DNA from 3 places in the Rhodococcus sp. GB-02 genome. Region 1 is predicted to be linked to each of the others. Evidence: riboswitches for the same ligand, from Rfam matches in the RefSeq annotation. Region 1 holds a riboswitch; each other region holds the start of a gene.
The links. Region 1 has a riboswitch for cobalamin ahead of ACSW29_RS06815 (FecCD family ABC transporter permease). Riboswitches for the same ligand answer to the same signal wherever they lie in the genome.
Positions count from the first base shown of each region.

Region 2: another riboswitch for cobalamin. It lies ahead of metE (5-methyltetrahydropteroyltriglutamate--homocysteine S-methyltransferase); the one in region 1 lies ahead of ACSW29_RS06815 (FecCD family ABC transporter permease).
Region 3: another riboswitch for cobalamin. It lies ahead of ACSW29_RS11125 (ABC transporter substrate-binding protein); the one in region 1 lies ahead of ACSW29_RS06815 (FecCD family ABC transporter permease).

Region 1 is NZ_JBPUKE010000001.1:1,436,247-1,443,943, reverse strand. Features, by position in the region: gene ACSW29_RS06835 (aldehyde dehydrogenase) at 1-111, shown strand, start outside; gene ACSW29_RS06830 ((2Fe-2S) ferredoxin domain-containing protein) at 444-1,145, opposite strand; gene ACSW29_RS06825 (ABC transporter substrate-binding protein) at 1,142-2,203, opposite strand; gene ACSW29_RS06820 (ABC transporter ATP-binding protein) at 2,200-3,018, opposite strand; gene ACSW29_RS06815 (FecCD family ABC transporter permease) at 3,015-4,022, opposite strand; cobalamin riboswitch at 4,140-4,275, opposite strand; gene ACSW29_RS06810 (TetR/AcrR family transcriptional regulator) at 4,292-4,900, opposite strand; gene ACSW29_RS06805 (alpha/beta hydrolase) at 4,953-5,891, shown strand; gene ACSW29_RS06800 (cation diffusion facilitator family transporter) at 5,902-6,861, shown strand; gene ACSW29_RS06795 (hypothetical protein) at 6,890-7,195, shown strand; gene epsC (serine O-acetyltransferase EpsC) at 7,253-7,697, opposite strand, start outside.
Region 2 is NZ_JBPUKE010000002.1:661,649-669,345, reverse strand. Features, by position in the region: gene ACSW29_RS16270 (homogentisate 1,2-dioxygenase) at 1-172, opposite strand, end outside; gene ACSW29_RS16265 (MarR family winged helix-turn-helix transcriptional regulator) at 282-833, opposite strand; gene ACSW29_RS16260 (TetR/AcrR family transcriptional regulator) at 938-1,552, shown strand; gene ACSW29_RS16255 (ABC transporter substrate-binding protein) at 1,726-3,324, shown strand; gene metE (5-methyltetrahydropteroyltriglutamate--homocysteine S-methyltransferase) at 3,383-5,647, opposite strand; cobalamin riboswitch at 5,807-6,015, opposite strand; gene ACSW29_RS16245 (helix-turn-helix domain-containing protein) at 6,113-6,550, opposite strand; gene ACSW29_RS16240 (response regulator transcription factor) at 6,771-7,400, opposite strand; gene ACSW29_RS16235 (sensor histidine kinase) at 7,397-7,697, opposite strand, start outside.
Region 3 is NZ_JBPUKE010000001.1:2,355,131-2,362,827, reverse strand. Features, by position in the region: gene ACSW29_RS11150 (error-prone DNA polymerase) at 1-504, opposite strand, end outside; gene phoA (alkaline phosphatase) at 773-2,305, shown strand; gene ACSW29_RS11140 ((2Fe-2S)-binding protein) at 2,337-3,107, opposite strand; gene ACSW29_RS11135 (ABC transporter ATP-binding protein) at 3,104-3,901, opposite strand; gene ACSW29_RS11130 (FecCD family ABC transporter permease) at 3,934-4,974, opposite strand; gene ACSW29_RS11125 (ABC transporter substrate-binding protein) at 4,971-5,966, opposite strand; cobalamin riboswitch at 6,083-6,230, opposite strand; gene ACSW29_RS11120 (MMPL family transporter) at 6,300-7,697, shown strand, end outside.

The sequences.
Region 1 (7,697 bases):
CCGTTCGGCGGGTACAAGAACTCCGGTATCGGCCGCGAGAACGGACCCGAGGGCCTCGAAGCCTTCTGCGAGACCAAGTCCGTACTCATGCCGCCCGGCTACGTGGGCTGACCCACCCGGGAGTTGGCACCCTTTGCTGACAGTTGGCACCCGTTCCGACCTGCCGGAACGGGTGCCAGCCCCGTGAAATGGGTGCCAACTCCCAGCGAATCCACAGATCCACCCGGTACCGTCGAAAACGAATCAGTCATCTCACAAAGGACATTCATATGCTCACCAACGCCATCAACGCTTTCCTCGCACTCTGGGGCAGCGCCTCCGTCGGCAGCAGTGGATACCAGATCCCGCCGGGAACCCTTCCGTTCGGTTCCTGAGACAGGACAACAGAACCCGCTGAGCGCACGTCGCGCTCAGCGGGTTCTCTGTTCTCGTCGACCCGGTATCTACCGGTCCAGAACGTGATCCACCAATCGATCCTCGTGACCGGACACCAACGCATCGGCGTCTCCGGCGTTCACATGACCGAACCACGTACCACCAGGGTTCGCGATCACCAACGGCCCCAGGTTGCACGGGCTCAGACAACCCGTTCCCGTCACCTTTGCCGACGTTCCTTTGGCTGCGGCGCTCATGGCCCGGTGCAACGGTCCCGCTCCGTACGCCATACAGCGCGGGCCCTTGCACACCAACAGATGAGTCTCGTGCTGCTCGATCACGGACCAAGCCGGACTGCGATACGACGCCGGACTCGCGGTGATCGGCTTTCCGGCCGCGCCGAGTTCGTCGATCACCTGCGCGGCCACAGCACCTTCGAGCGTTTCCGATTCGTGGAGCGACACTTCCAGTTCGGCACCGATCCGGGTTTCGCGCCAGTTCGCGACCGCCTTGCTGGTCCACGTGAGCAGGTACCGATCCCTCGGCACCGCAACTGGAATCAACACGACCTTGCCCACGTCATCGGTATGCGCTCGATCGAGTTCCTCGTGAAGGCTCGGCGACGCGACATCGAGGTACGCAACACGAACGTCGGCGTCGGTGCCGGCCCGAACAGCGTCGAACATCCGTCGCGCGGCCGACTCGTCGAGGCCGCTGACGGTCGGCCGCAGTACGACGATCACCCGATGCGAACCACTGTCGACACTCATGCCGACGGCGCGGTTGTCCAGTCGATGCTGCTCGACGGAGCAAGTCCGAACTCTTCGATCTTCGCGCGCAGCTCTTCCGCGCCGTAGACGTTGGGGAATCCGCTGGTGAACATGGCGAGCGGGAGTACGACGAAGCGGTTCTGCTTGACGGCATCGAGATCGCGTAGGCCTTCTCGGCTCTTGATCGCGTCGATCTTGCCCTGTACTTCGTCAGCGCTCTTCTTGTAGTCCATGATCACGATGACGTCGGGTTCTGACTTCGCGACGGTCTCCCAGCTCGCTTTGAACCAGGTGTTGTCGACGTCGGCGAACACGTTGGTTCCCCCGGCGACGTCGATGATTCCGTTGGGGGCTCCGTTGCCTCCGCTGGTGTACAGATCTTCTTCACCGCTGTCGTAGATCAAAACCTTCGGCTTGTCGGCGGCATCTGGCGCGGACTCCAGACGTGCCAAACGTGAATCCAATTCGGTCAACGCCTCGGCGGCGGTGTCCTCGGTTCCGAACAGCTTTCCGTAATTGGTCACGTCCGCACGAAGGGCATCCCACGGACCCATCGTGCCGAGCGCGGAATCCGCTGCGGCACTCTGCCGACAACTATCGGAGATCACATATGCATCGATGTTGTTGCTCTGCAGCGATTCCGGCGTCACACCGGAGGCTCCCTTGAACAAGCCACTGTAGGAGCCGACCACCAGGTCCGCCTGCTTACCCAGAATCGTCTCCATCGTGATCGTTCCGTCCAGGTGTGGGACGTCCGCAATTCCAGGTCCGAACATCGACTCCATGACCGCGTCGTTGTTCGTGTTCAACACGACGGCCGCGAGACGATCCAAACCGCCGACTCGGAGAATGGTGCCGATATTGGCCGCATTGCTTGTCGCAACGACGTTCTCGATCGGAAGCTGGAAAGTGCTTTCGGTCCCGCAGTTCTCCAATGTCACCGAAGTCTTGTCTGCAGCTTCGTCCACCGGTGCAGTTGCCGAGCAGCCGGCAACTGTCAACAACGCTGTCGCGGCTACAACCGCACCGAACGACGCTCGGGTCTTGACATGTATCAAAGTGCACTCTCCGAAAATGATTGTTGTAGTTGAGAATTTCGTGATTCGAATACGAGGTGTGAACGGCCTGTCGCGGGGTTCACGAGCTCGAAAGTCTCGACGCCGAAGACAGTTGCCACCACCGAGGTGGTGAGTACGTCGGATGGATGTCCGAACGCCCTGGCCACTCCATCCGCGAGCACGAGCACCCGATCGCACACTGCCGCAGCCAAATCGAGGTCGTGCAGTGCCATGATCACCGTCCGGTCCAACGACCGGACCAGATCGAGCAGTTCGAGTTGATGCCGGATGTCGAGATGATTGGTCGGCTCGTCGAGGATGAGCACGCCGGCGTCCTGCGCGAGACCTCGGGCGAGAAATACCCGCCGACGCTCGCCGCCGGAAAGCGTGTCCATCGAAGAGAATCGGTGCTCGATCATTCCGACCTCGCCCAGAGCACGATCAACGACGGCATTCTCGTGCTTTCCGCCGACACTCCAGGGCTTTGCATGTGGCGTGCGGCCCAGAGTCACGTACTCGTGAACCAACAAATCGGCGGGACTCTGCTCTTCCTGCGCCACAAAGGAAATGGCTTTGGCCCGCGAACGCGCGGACATCGCGTGCACGGACTCGCCGCCGACGCGTACGTCACCGTCGGCGATCGGTCCGAGACCGGCAAGCGCACGCAACAAAGTCGACTTGCCCGATCCGTTCGGACCGACAACGCCGACTACTGCACCGGCGTCCGCCGCGATGTCGACGCCCTTGACGACGGTTCGGCGGTCGATGCGGACAACGACTCCGGACGCGGTCAGCGCCAGGGCGCGGGCGCTCACGAACTGCCACCGAATCGGTAGCGCCGACGGCCGAGAAGCAGGAGAAACAGCGGGGCACCGATCACCCCGGTCACCACGCTCAGCGGGATCTCGGTCGGCCGCAACGAGGTCCGCGCCACGACGTCGACCCACACCAGGAACGACGCGCCGATCAGCGCTGCCGCCGGCAACACCACTCGATGTCTGGCTCCGACGAGCATGCGTGTGACGTGCGGTATGACCAAGCCTACGAAGGCAATCGCGCCGGACACTGCAACCATCGTGCCGACCAACGCTGCCAGCACGCCGAACAGCACGTTTCGCAGGGTTCGGATGGGAATACCGAGCGAAGCCGCGACGTCCGGTCCGGCCGCCAGCGCATCCAGCCAACCGTGCAGGGCGAACACCGCTGCCGTCAGCAGGAACACAACGATGACCGGCGCCCACAACTTGTCCCAGGATGCCCCGGCCAAACTTCCCAGGAGCCAGAACAATACGGACTGCGCGGCCTGGGAATCATTGGTACGCAGCACCAGAAAACTCGCGATCGCCGACAGGGCGGATGCGGTAACGGTGCCGGTCAGAACCAATCGCAGTGGAGTGATACCGCCTTGCAGCGTCGCGATGGTGAAGACGAGAATCGCAGCTCCCAATGCCCCGATCATCGCGCCGAGGCTGAGCGCCCACACTCCCGCGCCGGCGAACAGTCCGGTGGTGATGACGGCGGTGGCACCGACACTCGCACCGGACGACACTCCCAGCAGGTGGGGATCGGCGAGAGCGTTACGGACGAGGGTTTGCACCACCGCACCGGCAACGGCAAGACCAGCGCCGACAGCCAGACCGAGCAGAACCCGAGGTGCCCTGATCCCCCACACGATCGCAAGTTCGGAACGCGTGACGGGTGGGCCTCCGAAGCGCGAGTGCACCACGTCCACCACAGTGGACACGGGGAGCATCTCGGATCCGAACGCCAACGCGCACACAGCAGAGAGCACGGTGACGACCAGCAGAGCGGGCAGCACGATACCCGGACCGAGTCGTCCTCGCGGTGCACCAGCCTTCGGCGAAGGCAGGTGGGTAGGTGGAGACAGAGCTCCGCCAACAGCATTCATGGTGTGACCGATCCATCCTCGTGGCATGACACAACGTCAACGAGGGTGGTATCTGGCTACGGTCGACGCATGGACGACCTCACAGTGGCGGGACCGCGCCGGAATTGCACCGACTTCCCATTACCTCGATGATGACGTCAGAACCATAACGGACCGCGGTCACCATTCTCGACACCGGATCAAGATTGCGACCCGATCATCGATCTCGTATGCCGCACGACGGCTTCCGTTCGCACTCGAAGTTCTTCGGGTGAATCCGATTCCAGCACAACCCGATGCACCTGACTGTCCACGGCAGTCACGGTCAGCCGCGACGTCAACAACGCATCGTCCGCGCTGAAACCGCGGCTCTGCAAGTACACCGAAAAACTTAGTACCAGTTGCTGATTCATTCCTTCGACCTGCTCGATGAGCTCACGCGTACGCGGAACCTGATCGTAGAGCAGGTGAAAGAACTCTCGCGGCTTACTGTTCACTTCGACCGCGCACTCCACCAACACCCGGACGGCCTCGTCCAGGGAGAGTTCGCGCTCGACGATGTCGGCAAGACAGACCGCAAAACTTTCCCGCGCAGCACTCACGTGACGGTTAGCCAACTCCGAGAGGATCTCGTACTTGTCGCCGAAATACTGGTAGAGCGAGCCCACCGACACCCCTGCCTCGTCAGCGATCCGGTTGGTGGTCGCCGCCATGCCCTCCGACGCGAAAACGCGAGTAGCCGCCTCCAAGATCGCGTCGTAGGTAGCCCTCGAGCGCTGTTGGGAGGGCCTTTTCCGCCGAGTCGACACGGTCCTCCGATGCGAGTTGTCAGCGGCGACGCCGGTACCGAGAATTGTGTAGGTGACCAGCGCCGATTACTCGAAGTTTATGCCCGACCGGTACACCGCCCACATGCCGGAGCCGACCCCGACGTGGTGGGGGTGGAACGGCAACACCGTCCACGTCGCGCGGGCAGTGGTTCCAGACGCGCCGGTTCGGGTTCTCGGTATCCACGGCGCCGGCGGGTACTCGGGTGCGTTGTGGCCGTTCGCCGAGATCGGCGTGAAGCTCGGAGCCGAAGTCCTCTTCCCCGATCTTCCGCTGTGCGGGGACACCGTCGCAGCCGATCCCGCCGGCATCCGGTACGAGCAGTGGGTCGATCTCCTCTGCGATCTCGTCCGGGCCGAGAAGGCAGCCGATGATCGGCCGCTGGTACTGCTGGGAGCCAGCATCGGCGGTCTGCTGGCCTACAAGGTAGCCGCGCGGACCGGTCTGGCCGACGCTGTCGTCGCTACCTGTCTGCTCGATCCCTCGAATCCGTCAGCCAGGGCCGCCGCGGCGCGGTTCGGCCCGATGGGTGTCTACGGCGCTCCCCTGATGCGGCGCACCGAAAGTCTGGTGGGCCGCATCCGCGTGCCCATACGTTGGGTCGCAGACGTCGCGAACATGAGCAGTAACCGTGAACTTGCGACGCTGTGCGCAACCGATCCGCGCGGTGGCGGTGTTCGGGTGCCACTCGGATTCCTCAGCAGCTACTTCTCGTTCGAGCACACCGCGCCCGAATCATTTCGGACGACGCCCGTCCTGCTCACCCACCCGGCCGACGACCGATGGACACCGCCCGAACTGAGTCTGCAGTTCCTCCACCGCATCAACGCCCCCACCGAATCCGTGATGCTGAACGGGTGCGGGCACTTTCCCGTCGAAGAGCCGGGCCTGACGCAGTTCCACGACGCCGTCGACACACTGCTGCGCTCCGTCGCCGAGCGTCACCACACGAAACCGTCATCACCCGCCTAGCCTGAAGTTCGTGAGTATCGAACCCAAGGCCGAGCCGACGGGAAACGGCGACGAGAGCACCACGACAGTCGTACTGGCGTTTGCGGCGAACGCACTGATCGCCGGGGCCAAGACCGCGGCCGCCATCGTCACCGGATCTGCCTCGATGGTCGCCGAGGCCACCCACTCCTGGGCCGATACCGGCAACGAAGTGCTGCTGCTGATCGCGAACCGCCGCTCGAAAAGGGTTCCCGACCGAGACCAGCCACTCGGGTACGGCCGGGAGGCCTACATCTGGTCGATGCTCGCCGCCCTCGGACTTTTTGCGCTCGGCGCAGGTGTGTCGATCACCCACGGCATCCAGGAACTGTTCCATTCCGAACCGGCCACCGACTTCGGTGTCGCCTACGCAGTCCTCGGCGTCTCGTTCATCCTCGAAGGCATCTCGTTCCGGCAGGCGTACAAACAACTCCGAACCGAAGCGTCCGCCGTGAACCGCGACGTCATGGCCCAGGCGCTCAACACATCCGACCCGACGACCCGGGCCGTGTTCGCCGAAGACGCTGCGGCACTTATCGGTTTGGTCATCGCGTTCGTCGGTGTTCTATTGCACCAGATCACCGGTTCGCCGATCCCCGACGCCCTCGGCTCCATCTTCGTCGGCATTCTCCTCGGGGTCATCGCGATCATCCTGATCGATCGCAACCGCCGCTTCCTGGTCGGCGAAGAGGCATCGCCGACGCTGCGGGCAGCAGCCGTCGAGGCTCTCACCCAACTGCCCGAGATCAACCGAATCACGTTCCTGCGCATGGAATACCTCGGGCCGCGGCAGGTGTACCTGGTGGCCAGCGTCGACCTGGTCGGCGACTACGCGGAATCGCGAGTGGCCCACACGTTGCGCGCACTCGAACGCTCACTCGAGCAGAGTCCACGCGTCGTACGAGCGATCCTGACCCTCTCGACGCCCGAAGAACCGTCGATCACAGTCTGAACTTCCGGCCGGGCGATAGGCTCTTTCGATGCGCGCACTGATCGTGATTCTGGCGGTTCTGGGATTTGTCGTCGGAGGAATTCCCCTGGTGGGCAGTCTGATCGACGTGATGACCAGTCCTGACGAGACCATCGTCTATCAGGGTTCCTACGTACCACTGCGCGGCGTGCAGATGGCTCGGGACTACGAGTCGTCGATGAACATCGCTTTCGACGCCCGATCGGACAATCCACGCTGGCTCGTCCTGGCCTGCTATCCCCTGATCGGAGCAGCACTGGGCGCTCTGACGGCCGTCGCACTGGGACGTCGCGGGTGGTGCCTGACGCGAGCCTGAACAGACGCCGATGGCCACCCGTCGTCTACACGAGGGGTGGCCATCCGAGGAATACGTTCAGATGTACATCGCAGGATCGATGTAACTGTTCGGGTCCACCAGTTTTTCCTTGGTGGTCCGTGGCCGCGCCACCGCCGGGATACCGGTCGCGATGGATTCGGCCGGAACATCCCTGGTGACAACGGCATTGGCGCCGATAGCGCTACCTTCACCGATGACGACGGGCCCGAGGATCTTGGCACCAGCGCCGACTGTGACCCGGTCACCCAGAGTCGGGTGGCGCTTGACCTGCTCGAGCGAGCGACCACCGAGGGTGACGCCGTGATAGAGCATCACGTCGTTACCGACTTCGGCCGTCTCCCCGATCACGACGCCCATGCCGTGGTCGATGAAGAACCGTCGACCGATGGTGGCACCGGGATGGATCTCGATGCCGGTGACGAAGCGTGTCAGCTGCGAGAGCACTCGCGCCGGGCCGCGTAGTGCGGGGACGGCCCACATG
Region 2 (7,697 bases), on a different contig from region 1:
AGACCGTTGCGTCGACGATGGCCGACGGGATCTGGCGGTGGTAAAGCAACGAAGAATCGGAGGAGAATCCTTCCTCACCCATCAGCTCCTCGTAGTAGAGGTTGCCGGACTCGTCACGGTGTTGGGTGTGACGCTTCGGTGGGATGTTGCCGAGTTGTCGATAGAACGCCATGACGGGGCTCCTTCTGTGCTGTTCTGCCTGGATCACCTTCACCAGATAGTAAACACATTAACTAAAATGATGTGATCGGCGCAACCCTTTGAGGGTGCACGGGTCTATGTCAGTTACGTCCGCGTACGTCGAACTGGCTGCGGTTGGTGATCAGTTTGTCCAGGAGCATGACAAGAATTCGCTGTTCGGCCTCGCTCAGGACGCTGACCCAGGCGTGCTCGCGTTCGTTCTGCTCGCGAAACGCTTCGACCATGGCTTCTCGGCCCTTGTCGGTCAGGTACAGCTGGACCGAACGTCCGTCGTTCTCGGTGGGGCGGCGATCGATTAGGCCTTCCGCCAGTAGCGACTTGGACAGATTGGAGACAGCGGCCCGGCTCATCCCGGTGAGCTCGGCGGCAGCCTTCGGCTCGATCGGACCGGCCAGCCAGGTGACGAACAACAGTCGGAAGGAGGACCATGACCAGCCTCGAGGGCGGTGGATCGACGACTCGAGATCGTAGGTGACCACGTTCGAGGCCCGATTGAGTGTCAGCAGTACCTCGGTGGCCAGCTGGTCGCGAAAGCCGTGTTCAGTGGCCAGTCGCTTGTTGGCCAGTTCGATGAACGACCAGAAATTGAGCTCGCCGACGGCTGGCTGGTCATCGGTTGTCCGGTCAGTCATGGACTAACCCTAGCGCGATCTGGAGTTGATTAATGTATGTATTAGATTTCGGGGTTCTGATGAAACTGCGCAACCCGGCACTGTGGCCAAGATTCTGAACTATCGTGACGCGCGTGACTGTGCGCAGCGACGAGTTTCCCTTGGACGTCGACCTCATGTCGGTGGGACAACTCGAGCGGAGAGGACGACTGACCACGGCGGTGGTCGAGATGCTGGCCGAGGTGCCGTCGGATCGAATCCAGATGAAAGACGTCTCGGAGCGTTCGGGTGTCGCGCTCGGAACGCTGTATCGCTACTTTCCGACCAAACAGCAACTTCTTGCTGCGGCGATGACGGCGTGGAGCGGTCTCGAATCCGCTCGTCGTCCTGAGGAGCCGCGAACAGGCGGCGAAGAGAGCAATGCGTACGAGCGGGTTCTGGCACTTCATCGCCGCGAGATGAAGGCATTCGAGCGTAGGCCTCACTTCGCTCGGCTGGAGATCGAACTCCATTCGTCCTCGGATCAGTTCGTGATCGAGTCGTTGGATCTGCGCGCGGCTGCACATCGGAGAATGCTGTTCGAATTGATGGACGGTGTTCCGGCCGAGACGGCGCGGGTTGCGGCCGTGGCAATAGGCGGCACGATGTTGACGGCCCTTGCGCTGTGGACCAGTGGCCGGATCGGATTCGCAGAAGCCCAGCGGAACGTCGAAGACGTCATCGGACTGGTACTTCGCTGAACGGCGTCACTCTAGAAATCAATTCTTGTTTCTTCCGCGGTGAATGCGAATTATCGCTTCTGCTTTGTGAAAACGAAGACGCAGGATGGGTCCTTATCTAGAATTCACTTACAAATCTATCGGGTGTCCGATCCAGGGATCGACGTATCCGTGAACTGTGAAAGTGAGTCGCAATGAAGCGCTCGTACCGAGCTAGCGCTCGAATCTGGATGGTTGTCCTGGCGTCGGCGACACTGGTGGTGACAGGATGCGCGGGTAGCAGCCAAGGTACGACCACGGATGCATCGGACGTGACGGTCGGAGTTGTCGGTGACCAGAACAACGGGGGAGAGCCGCGCTCGGGCGGCACCGTGTCGTTTGCCACGTACAACGGGATCAGCAGTCTCGACCCGGCGAACCGTCAGGACGGCGGAGCTACCGGTGGTAGCGAAATGGCAGCCATCTACGACCTTCTGATGCGCTTCGATACGGCGGCGGGCGAATATGTTCCCCACTTGGCGCAATCCTTGTCGGCTAACGGCGACAACACGGTGTGGACACTGAAACTGCGCGACGGCGTCACCTTCAGCGATGGCACTCCGGTGGACAGTGCGGCAGTCCTGTGGAGCATCGATCACTATTTGCAGAAGAAGGGAACTCACGCCCTGGTATGGAAGACCGCTGTGCGCGAGGCGAATTCACCGGACCTGAGTACAGTCGTGTTCACATTGGCGCAGCCGTGGGACGAGTTCCCGATCATGTTCACCACCGGTCCCGGCATGATCGTGGCACCCTCGTCGATGGCTACCGGCACGTTCACCCCGATCGGGGCAGGTCCGTTCACCGTCGAGAAGTTCGCCTCCCAGGACGAATTGGTGCTCGCTGCCCGTCCGACGTACTGGGACGGGGCGCCGTACCTCGAGAAGTTGCGCTTTCCCGCAATCGTCAATGAGAAGAGCAAACTCGATGGATTACACACCGACGGAATTCAGGTTGCCTATCTGAAGTCTCCCGATTTCATTCACGAGGCTTTCGAAGCCGGCGATCCCGGATTTGTGTACTCGGCCAGCATGGCCGGAGTTCTGGCAATCAATCAGCGCGACGATCGGGCAGCGAAGGACGAGCGCGTACGTAAGGCGATTGTCGCTGCGGTGGACCCGACTACGTTCAACGAGCGAGTTCAGGGCGGCTTCGGCGAACCCGGCACCGACATGTTTGCGTCGTGGTCGCGGTGGCACGGTTCGGTGGCCGGAAACGGTTTCGATCCCGAGGCCGCGAAGAAGTATCTGGACGAGGCGAAGGCCGACGGGTACGACGGAAAACTGACATACGTCGGAATGAACGATCCGGCGACGCAGCGCAGCGCGCTGACGTTTCAGTCCCTCTTGCAGGCAGTGGGTTTCACCGTCGACATCACCTACGCAACCAGCATCAACGATCTGATCTCCATGCTATACGCAAAGCATGACTACGACGTGTCCTACTTCGCGTTCAACGTGTTGGAAGAGTCGCCGTTCGTGCGCATGTACGGCAACCTCTTCAGCGAATCGCCGTCGAACATCCTCGGCTACAAGAACGCTCGGATGGACGAGCTGCTCGGCAAGCTGCAAACAGCGTCGGGCGAGGATGAGCGGCGAGTCGTCATCGACGATATTCAGACAGTGGTCAACGCGACGGCGCCGATGGCCGTGGTCAACTCCGGAAAGGTCTTCATCCCGTGGCGCGAGAACGTCCACGGAGTGACCCCGAGTGCGGACGGGATTCTGCTCTTCGGCAATACGTGGTTGAGCTGACCCCCGTGCGCCTTTTTGGTAGTGCCCACTACCAAAAAGGCGCACAGGGGCTTCGCCCCTAAAGCTCCGCTCGTACCAACTTCGCGGCTTCGACGAGGTTGCGCAGCGATGCCTCGACCTCGATCGGGCCGCGGGTCTTCAAACCGCAGTCCGGGTTGACCCACAACCGCTCGACCGGAACAGCTTTGAGTGCCTCTCGCAGTGATTCGGCAATCTCGTCGACGCTCGGCACACGCGGCGAGTGGATATCGTAGACACCCGGGCCGACGCCGAGGTCGAACCCGACTGAACTGAGATCGTCGAGGACCTCCATGTGTGAGCGGGCAGCCTCGATGGACGTGACGTCCGCGTCGAGGCCGGCGATGGCGCCGATCACCGCTCCGAACTCGGAGTAGCACAGGTGCGTGTGGATCGCGGTGGAATCCGCGACGCCCGAGGTGGCCAATCGGAAGGCGCCGACCGACCAGTCCAGGTAGGCGCGCTGTTCCTCGGCACGCAGCGGGAGTAGTTCTCGCAGAGCCGGTTCGTCGACCTGGATGATTCCGATTCCGGCGGCCTGCAGGTCGACGGTCTCGTCTCGAATGGCCAGTGCGACTTGATTTGCCGAGTCGGCGAGGGGTTGGTCGTCACGGACGAACGACCAGGCCAGAATGGTGACGGGCCCGGTGAGCATGCCCTTGACAGGCTTGTCTGTCAGCGACTGTGCGTACGTGATCCAGTCGACGGTCATCTGCTTCGGGCGCGAGACGTCGCCGTACAGAATCGGCGGACGCACGCAGCGGGTGCCGTACGACTGGACCCAACCGTTGGCGGTGGCGAAGAATCCGTCCAACTGCTCCGCGAAGTACTGGACCATGTCGTTGCGTTCCGGCTCACCGTGAACAAGCACGTCCAGGTCCAGCTTTTCCTGGAGCGCAACAACTTCGGCAATTTCGGCGCGCATACGGTTGACGTACTCGGCTTCGTCGATCTCGCCCTTGCGCAGTGCTGCGCGAGCGATGCGGATCTTCGAGGTTTGCGGGTATGAACCGATGGTCGTCGTGGGCAGCGGCGGCAGAGAAAGCAACTCGTCCTGGGCAGCGCGACGTTCGGCGGCGGGCGCGCGACCGGTCGCCGAGTTCAGCACCGCGTCCAGACGGCCTCGAACACTCGCATCATTGAGTCTGCGATCGTCCTTGCGGGTCGACGCGGCCGCTCGTGCCAGAGCGAACTCGTCCTCCACCGACTCTCGGCCCTGTGTGAGAGCGGTTGCGAGAGTTACTACTTCCTTGACCTTCTCGGTGCCGAACGCGAGCCACGAGCGCAGGGCCTTGTCGACATCGGCTTCTGCGTCGAGAGTGTACGGAACGTGCAGCAGGGAGCACGATGTGGAGACGGCAAGAGTATCCACGCTGCCCAACAGAGCACCCAACGTGCTCAGTGCCGAATCCAGATCCGACCGCCAGATGTTTCGTCCGTCGACCACTCCGGCGACGACCAGTTTGCGGGCGAGTTCGGGGACGGAGCCGATCGAGTCCTGACCGGCCACCAGATCGACGGCAAATCCTTCGACACCGGTGGACGCGAGTGCGGGCAGCGCGTCACGCAGCGAGCCGAAGTATGACGCCAACAGGATCGACGGCCGCTCGGTCAGTGCCGAAAGCTGTTCGTACGCAGCGCGTGCCGCTTCGATTTCCTCGTCGGTGCGATCACCTACGAGAGCCGGTTCGTCGAGCTGAACCCACTCCGCGCCGGCCTTCGCGAGCCGACCGAGTAGATCCGCGTAGAGGGGGAGCAGTTCGTCGAGCCGCGAGAGCAGAGGCTCGTCAGTGCCGACAGACTTCGAAAGCAACAGGAAGGTGACCGGTCCGATGACGACCGGGCGGGCAGCAATGCCGTCGGAAAGTGCTTCTGCGAGTTCGGACAAGACTTTGGACGGGTCGAGTGCGAACGTGGTGGACGGCGAGACCTCCGGCACCAGGTAGTGGTAATTGGTGTCGAACCACTTCGTCATTTCGAGCGGCGCGATGGTGTCCGTCCCACGGGCAGCTGCAAAGTAGCGGTCCAACGGATCGGCGACCGATGCGACGCGATCGGGAAGTGCTCCGAGAAGAACTGCGGTGTCGAGCATTTGATCGTAGAAGGAGAAGGTGTTGACCGGGATCGAGTCGAGGCCCAGGTCACGGAGGTCGGCCAAGCCCTGCCGACGGAGGTCACGGGCGACGCTCTGCAAGGCGTCGGCGCCGATGCGCCCCGCCCAGTAGCTTTCGGTTGCCCGCTTGAGTTCTCGATGAGGACCGATGCGCGGTGAGCCCAGCACGGTCGAAGTGAATGTCGTTGTCACGGAGTTTCTCCAGATTGCCAATGCACTGATGGCCACTGCCGGCAGACGGGTATACCTCACGAGACCCCGAGCTTCGGCGGGCAGCACTGCCCGAACCACACACGAGGTCCGATGGAGATCTACACGCCCATTCCACGAGGCGGTGGACCGTCGGGCACGGCGTGCCCGACACAGTCGGCAGGTCTTCGGACTCGCGGGCACTCGATCGAGTTGGATCGAACCTACTGGCCGTCGCTTCCCAGGCGGATGCCCAGTGCACATAAACGGCGGTCGTTCCTGCTTACCGCTGCGGGACAGTCCCGGATTTTCACCGGGTTCCCTCTCACTCCGTCAGCTTGCGCTGACGGGGCTTCGACGCCGGGAACGGTCTTCGGGGCTCCTCATGACCGTGCCGGGCGAACCAGCTGCATCGATCAGCATAAGGCCAACCCTCCCTGCGCAGTCAAGGAGAGTCGGCGAAGGGCGCTACGCGCGTGACATGTAGGAATTCGAGTCCGGTGGTACGCGCGGAAGATTCTCGGAGGAACGTAGATTCTCCGCCATTTCGACAAGCAGATCCTGCGAAGACGGTGAGAGGTCGACGACCCGAGCAGTGAGGTTTCGCAGGCGCACGTTATGCAACTGTTCGAGAAGTGAGAGGTCTGCTTCGCCACCGGAAATGGTCGGTGGAGTGTGGTCGGACGGGGCGTAGAAGTAGTCCGGATGGACGTTGAAGAAGTGTGCGAGGGCAGCGACCACTTCGGGTGACGGGTTGGTTCGGACGCCGGTGCGTAGTTGCGACAGGTACGGCGTCGAGATGCGGCAACCGAACTCGGTCATGCCGCGAACGACCATCGCGTTGGTGACGTGAAAGTCGGCAGTCTCGAACAGCGAGTTCAAGCGATCGTTGAACTGGTTCGACATGAGACATCCCTTCCCTCGTTACGCGCAGGTTCCGTCGATTCAATTAACTGAATCATAGCCAGTTATCGAACGATTAGCTGTTTTGGATTCTCACGAAGGGAGTCGTTGCAGGGAAAATCCCTAGGGTAGAAGGTCCCTACTTTGAGTGATCTGGACAAATCGTCATCAAGAATCGAACGGCGGACTATTTGCCGGCGAAGCGGATTCCGGCATACGCGGATCAGAGCCAGCCGTTCGACTCGGCGATTCTCACGGCTTCGGCGCGGGTCGTGGCACCCGTCTTACCCATTGCGGACGACAGGTGATTTCGAACTGTCCCTGCGGACAAGAACAGCGCCCCTGCGATGGCCGCCACGGGTGCGCCGTCGTGAGCAGCGCGCAGTACTTGGGTCTCACGCTCCGTCAGGGGCGATTCGCCGCTGACGAGGCTGTCAGCCGCAAGGGTGGGATCGACGACGCGCAGTCCGGCATGAACACGCCTGACCGCGTCGGCAAGCTGCCTGGCGGGTGTGTCCTTGACGACGAACCCGCCGGCCCCCGCGTGCAGGGCTTTACGGAGAAAGCCTGGGCGCCCGAACGTGGTGACGATCAGAACCCGGGTCTCGGGTGCTGCTTCGCGAAGGGCCGCTGTCGCGGCGATACCGTCCATGCCGGGCATCTCGACGTCGAGAAGCGCGACGTCCGGGCGGTGCTCGAGTACGGCGGCCACCACCTCGTCACCGCGTCCGACCTCGGCCACCACGGACAGGTCGGATTCCAGATCGAGTAGCGCGGCCAAAGCTCCTCGCACGAGCGCCTGGTCGTCCGCCAAGAGCAGCCGTATGGTTGCTCGATCGCCCTGGTTGCTCACACTTTCTCCTGTTCGACGACCTGAAGTGCAAACCCTTGTGGTTCGGGATGAGTGATGACCACTCGTGCGCCCGACGCGCCGGCCCGCTCACGCAATCCGATCAGACCGTTGCCGGAAGACGTCGACCCGGCCCCTCGTCCGTCGTCGACGACAGATGCGCTTCTTTCGTCGACCGTGATCCGACAGTGTGTTGCCCCGCTGTGCCGAACCACGTTGGTGACGCCCTCACGGATCGTCCATGCGAAGAGTTCTCGGAGGCGAGTGGGGACCATGTCGGTACTGCTCGGCACCTCGTCT
Region 3 (7,697 bases), 920 kb from region 1:
ACCGCCCGCCAGATGTGCGGCGGCTATCTCCCGCGAAAGACGGCGATATCCTTCCTGCCCACGGGCAAGTACCAGAAGATGCGTTCCACCGGGATCTGCCGTGCCGGTTCTGGGTACCGAATCCAGAGACAACTCGGCCCCGAACACGGTCCGCATTCCCCATTCACGCGCAGCCTCCGCGAACCTCACCACGCCGTAGAACCCGTCGTGATCGGTGACGGCAATCGCCTCGAGCCCGAGACGCACAGCTTCCTCGACCAGCTCTTCCGGCGGTGATGCGCCGTCGAGGAAGCTGAAGGCCGAGTGAGCATGCAGTTCTGCGTAAGGAACCACGCCGGTGCCACGGGTGAGCTCGCCTGCGTGATACTCGCCGCGCTTTCGTGACCAGGCAGGGCTGTCACTTCCGTCGCCCGGGAACAAATCCTCATGTTCCACGCGGCCGGGCCGTCCGGACAGCACCCGTTCCATCTCGGACCACGTCGGCGGCCCATTTCCCCAACCCACACTGACCTCGCACCTGATCGAGCCGGCCGTCACGGACGACCGACTGCTCGAGGATGCCGAAAGGGAAGACGCACCACATGCATCGAACTGATGTTCGACACAAATTCAGTCTGACAGGTCACTCACTCGCAGTCAACAGAGCGAATCTCAACCCTCACCGTCTCGTCACATTCAGATGTACGCATGTCTGCACTCCGTTCACTTTGGACCCAGATCATTAGCGGCGTTCATCATCTCCATCCACACTGTTTCCAGGAGTACTACTCGTATGTCGTTCTCGCGCAACACACGTAGGTTGACGGCCGTCGCCGGCGCCGTCGTCGTTCTGGCCGCTGCAGGCTGCAGCAGCAGTGCCGATGAGGCCACGGGCTCGAACGGCACGACTGTCGATCGCGCCGCGACCGGCCAACTGTCCTCGAATGGTGGTGCTCGTCGTATCGACGGTGATCAGTCGGCCGCGGTGCGCGACGCCGTCAACGCTTCCGGCGCGAAGAACGTCATTCTCTTGATCGGCGACGGCATGGGCGACTCTGAGATCACAGCCGCGCGCAACTACGCCGAAGGCGCTGCCGGCAGCTTCCCCGGTCTCGACGCCCTGCCGATCGCCGGCCAGTACACGCACTACGCACTGACCAAGGACGGCAAGCCCGACTACGTCACCGACTCCGCAGCGAGTGGATCGGCGTGGTCCACCGGCACCAAGACCTACAACGGCGCGATTTCCGTCGACATCAAGGGGCAGGCCCAGTCGACCGTCCTCGAGATCGCCAAGGCGAACGGCAAGGCCACCGGCAACGTCTCCACCGCAGAGGTGCAGGACGCCACCCCCGCAGTGCAGGTCGCGCACGTCAGTGGCCGCAAGTGCTACGGACCGGAGGCGACGTCCAAGTCCTGCCCGGAGAACGCCATCGAGAACGGGGGCAAGGGGTCGATCAGCGAACAGCTCCTCGACACCCGCGCCGACGTCACCTTCGCCGGTGGTGCCAAGTCCTTCGCCGAGACTGCGAAAGCCGGTGACTGGCAGGGCAAGACGCTCAACGAGCAGGCCGCAGCTCGCGGCTACCAGCTGGTGAAGAACGCCGCCGAGATGAACGAGGTCGGCAAAGCCGATCAGGATGCGCCCGTGCTCGGCCTGTTCGCCGAGGGCAACATGCCCGTCCGCTGGGAAGGATCCGTCGCCACCCGTGACGGTTACCTGCAGCCCGCCGAAACCTGCGTCGACAACCCCAAGCGAACCTCCGACGTACCCAAGCTCGCGGACATGACTCAGAAGGCCATCGATCTACTGAAGGTCAACGACAACGGTTTCTTCCTCCAGGTCGAAGGTGCCTCGATCGACAAGCAGGATCACGCGGCCAACGCGTGCGGTCAGATCGGTGAAACCGTCGACCTCGACGAAGCTGTGCAGAAGGCACTCGAATTCGCGAAGACCGACGGAGAAACCCTGGTCATCGTCACAGCCGACCACGCTCACACCAGCCAGATCGTCACCAATGTCAGCGCAGACGACATCGCCACCATCGCCAAAGACCAGAACATCCCGGTCGAGCGCGCCCAGGACATCGTCTACCCCGGCCTGACCCGCAAGCTGGCCACCAAGGACGGCTCGGAGATGACGATCAGCTACGGAACGTCCGAAGATCCGGCCGTCGAATCCGAAGGACACACCGGAACCCAGTTGCGCGTAGCAGCTTTCGGCCCGCACGCGGCCAACGTCAGCGGCCTCACGGACCAGACCGATCTGTTCTTCACGATGACCGACGCACTGGGACTCGACCGTTCCAAGGTCGCAGCTCACTGATCCGATAACACCTGAATCCGCCCACCCACAGTCACACCAGAGCGGCCAAGGCGCGCACCCGGTCTTCGGGTGCGCGCTTCGGGCAACTGGTGCACTTGCCTTCACCGGGTACCTCGTAGATCAGGCAGCACGACGCCCGCTGCGTGAATCTGCGTCGCCCGAATGCCACCGGAGTCAATGGATTACCCACGCGCACAGCAGATTCTCTGCGGTCCACGTCCACGAAACGCGGGACCGGAATGCCCGGGTTCTCACCGCGGAGAACTTCGATCAGACCGGCAGCAAATGCACTTCCGCGCTCCCGCGCATTACCGGCGGCGTCGAGGCTGCGATTGGCGATGGAGTCCGTTGTGATCGCCCACAGCGCCTGCTGCCGAACGCCGGACACCTCGGCGAGCACCTCGATCACGGGACTGAGCGAGCGGAACATCGCGTGGCCCAACTCCGCCACACTCCGCGAGATCGAAATTACCGATCCGGCAGCGAAACCGCCCAGATAGCCGTTGTCACGCAGGAAGATCCGCCCACCGTCCAACACTGGATCGGCCGCGAACCCGGTGACCATTCCGGTTCCGATCGGAATGCCGGTCAGCGTCGAACTGGCCGAGTACCACCACAACGTGCCGTTCACTCGACTGTCCGCACTCCCCCATCGCTCGGCCGTATCGGCGACGCGTGCTGCCAACCACTGGGGGTCGGTCATCAACACCGCTGGCACCGTATCCGGATACGCGCTCAGGTTGTCGAAGAACGGCACAGCTACTGCCATACGGGCGTAGATCCCGGCTACCGATTCCGTCATGCCAGCCCCAATATCTCCATCCGCGGACGTACTCCGCGTTCGACTCGCGCCTTGATGCCGAAAACCTCGGCCAACAACGGCTCGTCCAAGACCTCGACCGTAGACCCACACGCGCGGAGTTCACCTTCGGTGAGCACCGCAAGGTTGTCGCAGTACTCGACTGCCAACCGTAGATCGTGCATGGTGACCACAACTGCGAGCCCCGCCGACGCAAGTTCGGCGAGCAATTCCATCACGATCAACTGGTGACGAAGATCGAGATGATTGGTCGGCTCGTCCAACAACAGAACCTTGGGCTCCTGAGCCAACGCGCGCGCTATCGAGACACGTTGCCGCTCACCACCCGACAGGGTGGACACGTCGCGTCCGGCAAGCTCGACCAGACCGACCTGCTCGATGCACCGGTCCACGATGGCGGTATCGCGCTCCGTGCTTCGGTCCAACCAGCTACGGTGCGGAGTTCGTCCGAGCGCGATCGATTCACGAACCGAAAGTCCTGCCGCGACAGTAGGTTCCTGGACGCTCGCCGAGATGGTTTTGGCGATGTCCTTACGCGAGAGCGTCGTCGAGTCGGCTTGATCGATCAGAACTGCTCCACCTGTCGGCGTCAAAGCGTTGTAGCAGCAGCGCAGTGCCGTCGTCTTGCCACTGCCGTTCGGTCCGACCAAGCCCAATATTTCACCGGACGTCACTGCGAAAGTGATGCCGCGCAAGACTTCGCGGTTGCCGAGCCTCGCCCGGGTCTCGACGAGTTCAAGCAGAGGCGCAGCTTCGGCGTCCTTCGGGAGTGTCACTGTTCTGGATTGTGCCACTGTTCTGGCCTGTGTCACTGTTCGAGCCTCCGATACTGCCGGTAGAGCATCCAGACGAAGATCGGCGCACCGACGAGGGCGGTGATCACCCCGACCGGGACTTCAGTGGATTGCGCCACCGAGCGCGCAGCGGTATCCGCGGCAACCATCGCGACGGCGCCCAGCAGGGCTGCAGCAGGGAGCAGTCGAATTGCTCTGGTGCCGACGATGAAGCCTGCCAGATGTGGGATCAGCAGACCGATGAAACCGATTCCACCGGCAACGCTGACTGCCGCGCCCGCCAGTACGGAGACCGCGAGCAAGGACAAGACACGGAACCGTCGGACGTTCATACCGAGTGCAGCAGCCCCGTCGTCACCGGTCTGCAACACGTCCATCCATCGCGAACTGAACAGAAGCGCGGCACCGACGACGACTAGCGCCATCGTCGGGAAGATCAGCGTCGACCATCGCGCATCTCCGAATCCGCCGGCAATCCAGTGCATCACCGACGTCACGTGCCGATCATCGGCCAACACCAGGATGCAAAAGGTGATGAGCGCCGAGAATATCTGGGCGAGCGCGACACCCACCAAAATGATCGCGGTCGGCTGCGGATACCGGCCGCCGATCAGCAGCGCGAGGAACAACGGGATCATCGCCCCGACGAATGCTGCGACCGGAATCGTGAAAACCCCGAGGAGGCCGGCACCGAAACCCAGCACCGACACAAGCACCACCATGAATCCCGCACCCGACGACACTCCGAGTAGATACGGGTCGGCAAGAGGATTCCGTGTGACAGCCTGAGCAACGGCACCCGACATCGCCAAGGACGCACCCACCACCGCAGCCGTGAGGGCACGGGGTAGGCGAGAATCGATCACGATCGACTCCCGCGCCGCGGTCCACCACGTCTCGAAAGTCCCTGGCGCCAAACGAGCTCCGACTATCGCCCAGACGTCACCGACGGGAATGCGAACCGATCCCAAGGAGACGGCCAACCCCAGTACGATCGCCAAGCCGATCGCCAAGCCGACAAGCAGGGCGCCGTACCCGTAACGCGTGCGGGTCACTTCGCCGCGTCAGCGCCCGGATGGAAGGCTGTCGCGATGGTCTGTGCCGAACGCACCAACCGTGAACTCTCGAACAGGTCAGCGAGAGGAACCACGACGAACCGGTTCTGCTGCACAGCAGGGGTGGTCGCCATCAACGGCTGGGCACGGAGGAAGTCGATCTTCTGGTCGGCCGTCTTGTCGCCGTAGTCGATGACCACGATCGCCTGGGGTGCACGCTCGGCAACAGCTTCCCACGATGCGTCGATGTAGGGCTTTGTCCCTTCGGCGAAGATGTTCGAGACGCCGGAGTATTCCGCGACCAATTGACCGACGCCGACTCCGCCGATTGTCGTCGGAACCTGGTCACCGCTGTCGTAGAAGAAGGTCGGCACCGGCGCCGCGTCCCCGACCGAAGCGCGGACGGAATCGAGACCATCGCTGATCTCCTCGGCGACCTCGCGGGCGGAATCTTCGACGCCCAGGACTCGACCGAGTTGCGTGTAGTCGTTCTCGAGCAATCCGATGTCGGGGAAACCGGTGCCACAGTATTCGGAGAAGAGGAAGGTGTTGATTCCGCGCTCGCCGAAAGCGTCTCGGGAACGGCCTTGCTTCTCGTTGAAGGCACTGGTCATTCCTCCGACCACGAAGTCCGGATCGACGTCGAGAACCTGCTCCATGCTCGGGAACGTATCGGAGAGGCTGGGAATCTTGTTGAATACATCGGCGGTCTCGGCAGTTGGCGGGTTGTCACTGTAAGCCCGCCCGACAATCCGATCACCCGCGCCGATCTCGATGAGGGCTTCGGTGACGTGTCCGTTCAAAGACACGATGCGCTGCGGCGGCGAATCGAAGGTCATCTCGCGATCGCAGTTGGTCACGGACACCGGCTGTGCGAAGGATTCCGCAGCAGACGCCGACTCTGATTCCTGACCTTTGGAACAACCTGCCGAAACCAAGGCGACCGCGATGAGAACAGTGGCGGCGCGGGAAGGGGAGAACTGAAGTGACACGGGGACCTCGTAAGGGCTCTGAGCCACGAATGAGAATCCGACAGACAACTCCGCCCGCACACTGATCCTCGGCCAGAGCTCCTGCTGGACTTCCTTTTCGTAGACCACGACGAATGGATGTCGCACACCGCGCGGTGGGTAATCGGGCTTGCCGACGCTCGGCGACTACCGAGAATCGACCTACCGTTGCGGGTCAGCGCCGGATTCGGACCGGCTTCCCCCACACGCGTGGCTTGCAAGTGCTTCGAGCAGTATGCATCACGTTTCCGATTCAAGACCAAACGCCCACTACAGTCGATCTGGCCAGACGCCCCCACACACCGGAGTTGATACATGACACGCTGGGCCCAAACCGTCGTCGCCCGGAAATGGTGGGTACTGAGCCTCGCGGTTCTGATAGTTCTCATCAGTGGGGTGTGGGGACTCGGAGTATTCGGCAAGCTCAGCCAGGGCGGATTCATCGATCCGGGCAGTGACTCCGCGAAAGTCGCCGACATCATCGAAGACAACCTCGGCCCACAGACCCCGGACATCATCGCGATCTATTCGCCCACAGGCGGTAAGACCCTGGACGACATCGGGCCGGCAGTGACGGCCGCGGTCGACCAGTTCAAAACGGAAGTGCCGACGGCGTCGGTGAAGTCGTATTGGGGAACGGACGCGGCGGCCAAGGCCAGTCTGCTCTCGAACGACGGATCCATGGGCGCCGTTGCGATCACGTTGGCACCGGACTCGGGAGTCACGCCGGCCACTTTCGCCGATCTCTTGCCGAAGCTCGAAGTCGAAGGCGCCGAGGCACAATTCGCGGGCAACACCGTCGTCGGCGTCGCATTCAACACGAAACTCGAGAAAGACCTGGTTGTCGCCGAGGCCATCGCCATTCCGATCACTCTGGTGCTGCTGGTCTTCATCTTCGGCGGCGTCGTCGCTGCCGCGGTTCCGGTGTTCGTAGGTGTACTCAGTGTCCTGAGCGCATTGGCGGTTCTCCGGATCCTCACCTTGGTCACCGATGTGTCCTCATTCTCGATCAACGTCGCTTCTCTTCTCGGGTTGGGACTGGCGATCGACTACGGACTGTTCGTGGTCGGCCGGTTCCGTGAAGAACTGAATTCAGGCTCGGATCCGGGAGCTGCTGCCCAGCGAACAGTTCTGACGGCGGGTCGCACCGTCATGTTCTCGGGTCTACTGCTGATCTGTGCGTTCAGCGGCATGCTCGTTTTCCCGCAGGCCGTCATCCGGTCTCTGGGCTTCGGTGCGATCGCTGCAGTACTGAGCGCGGCAGTCCTGTCGCTGACCGCTGTGCCTGCGCTGCTTGCCATTCTGGGGCATCGCATCAACGCCCTGACGTGGCGCAAGGATGCGGCGCAACGCGGCGAGGAACGCTCGCGCAAGTTCTGGGGCCGCGTCGTCACGTGGGTGATGAAGCGTCCGGTCGCGGTCTCGGTGACGATCGTGGCCGTGCTGCTCGTGATGGCCTCGCCTCTGCTCGGCGCCCGTTTGGGAGAACTCTCGTACACCGCACTGCCGGACAACGACCCCGCTCGCGTCGCGATGGACACGTTGGTCAACGACTTCCCTCAGACCGGTAACGGCGCGACGTTGATCCTTCAGGCCGAGGACGGGAACACTCTCACCCCGGCCGAAGGTGCAGCGATCGCCGAGTCCGCCGGTCAGGTCGAGGGCATCGGTCAGGCGACCGTCGTCGCGAGCACCAATCAACTCATCGCGGTT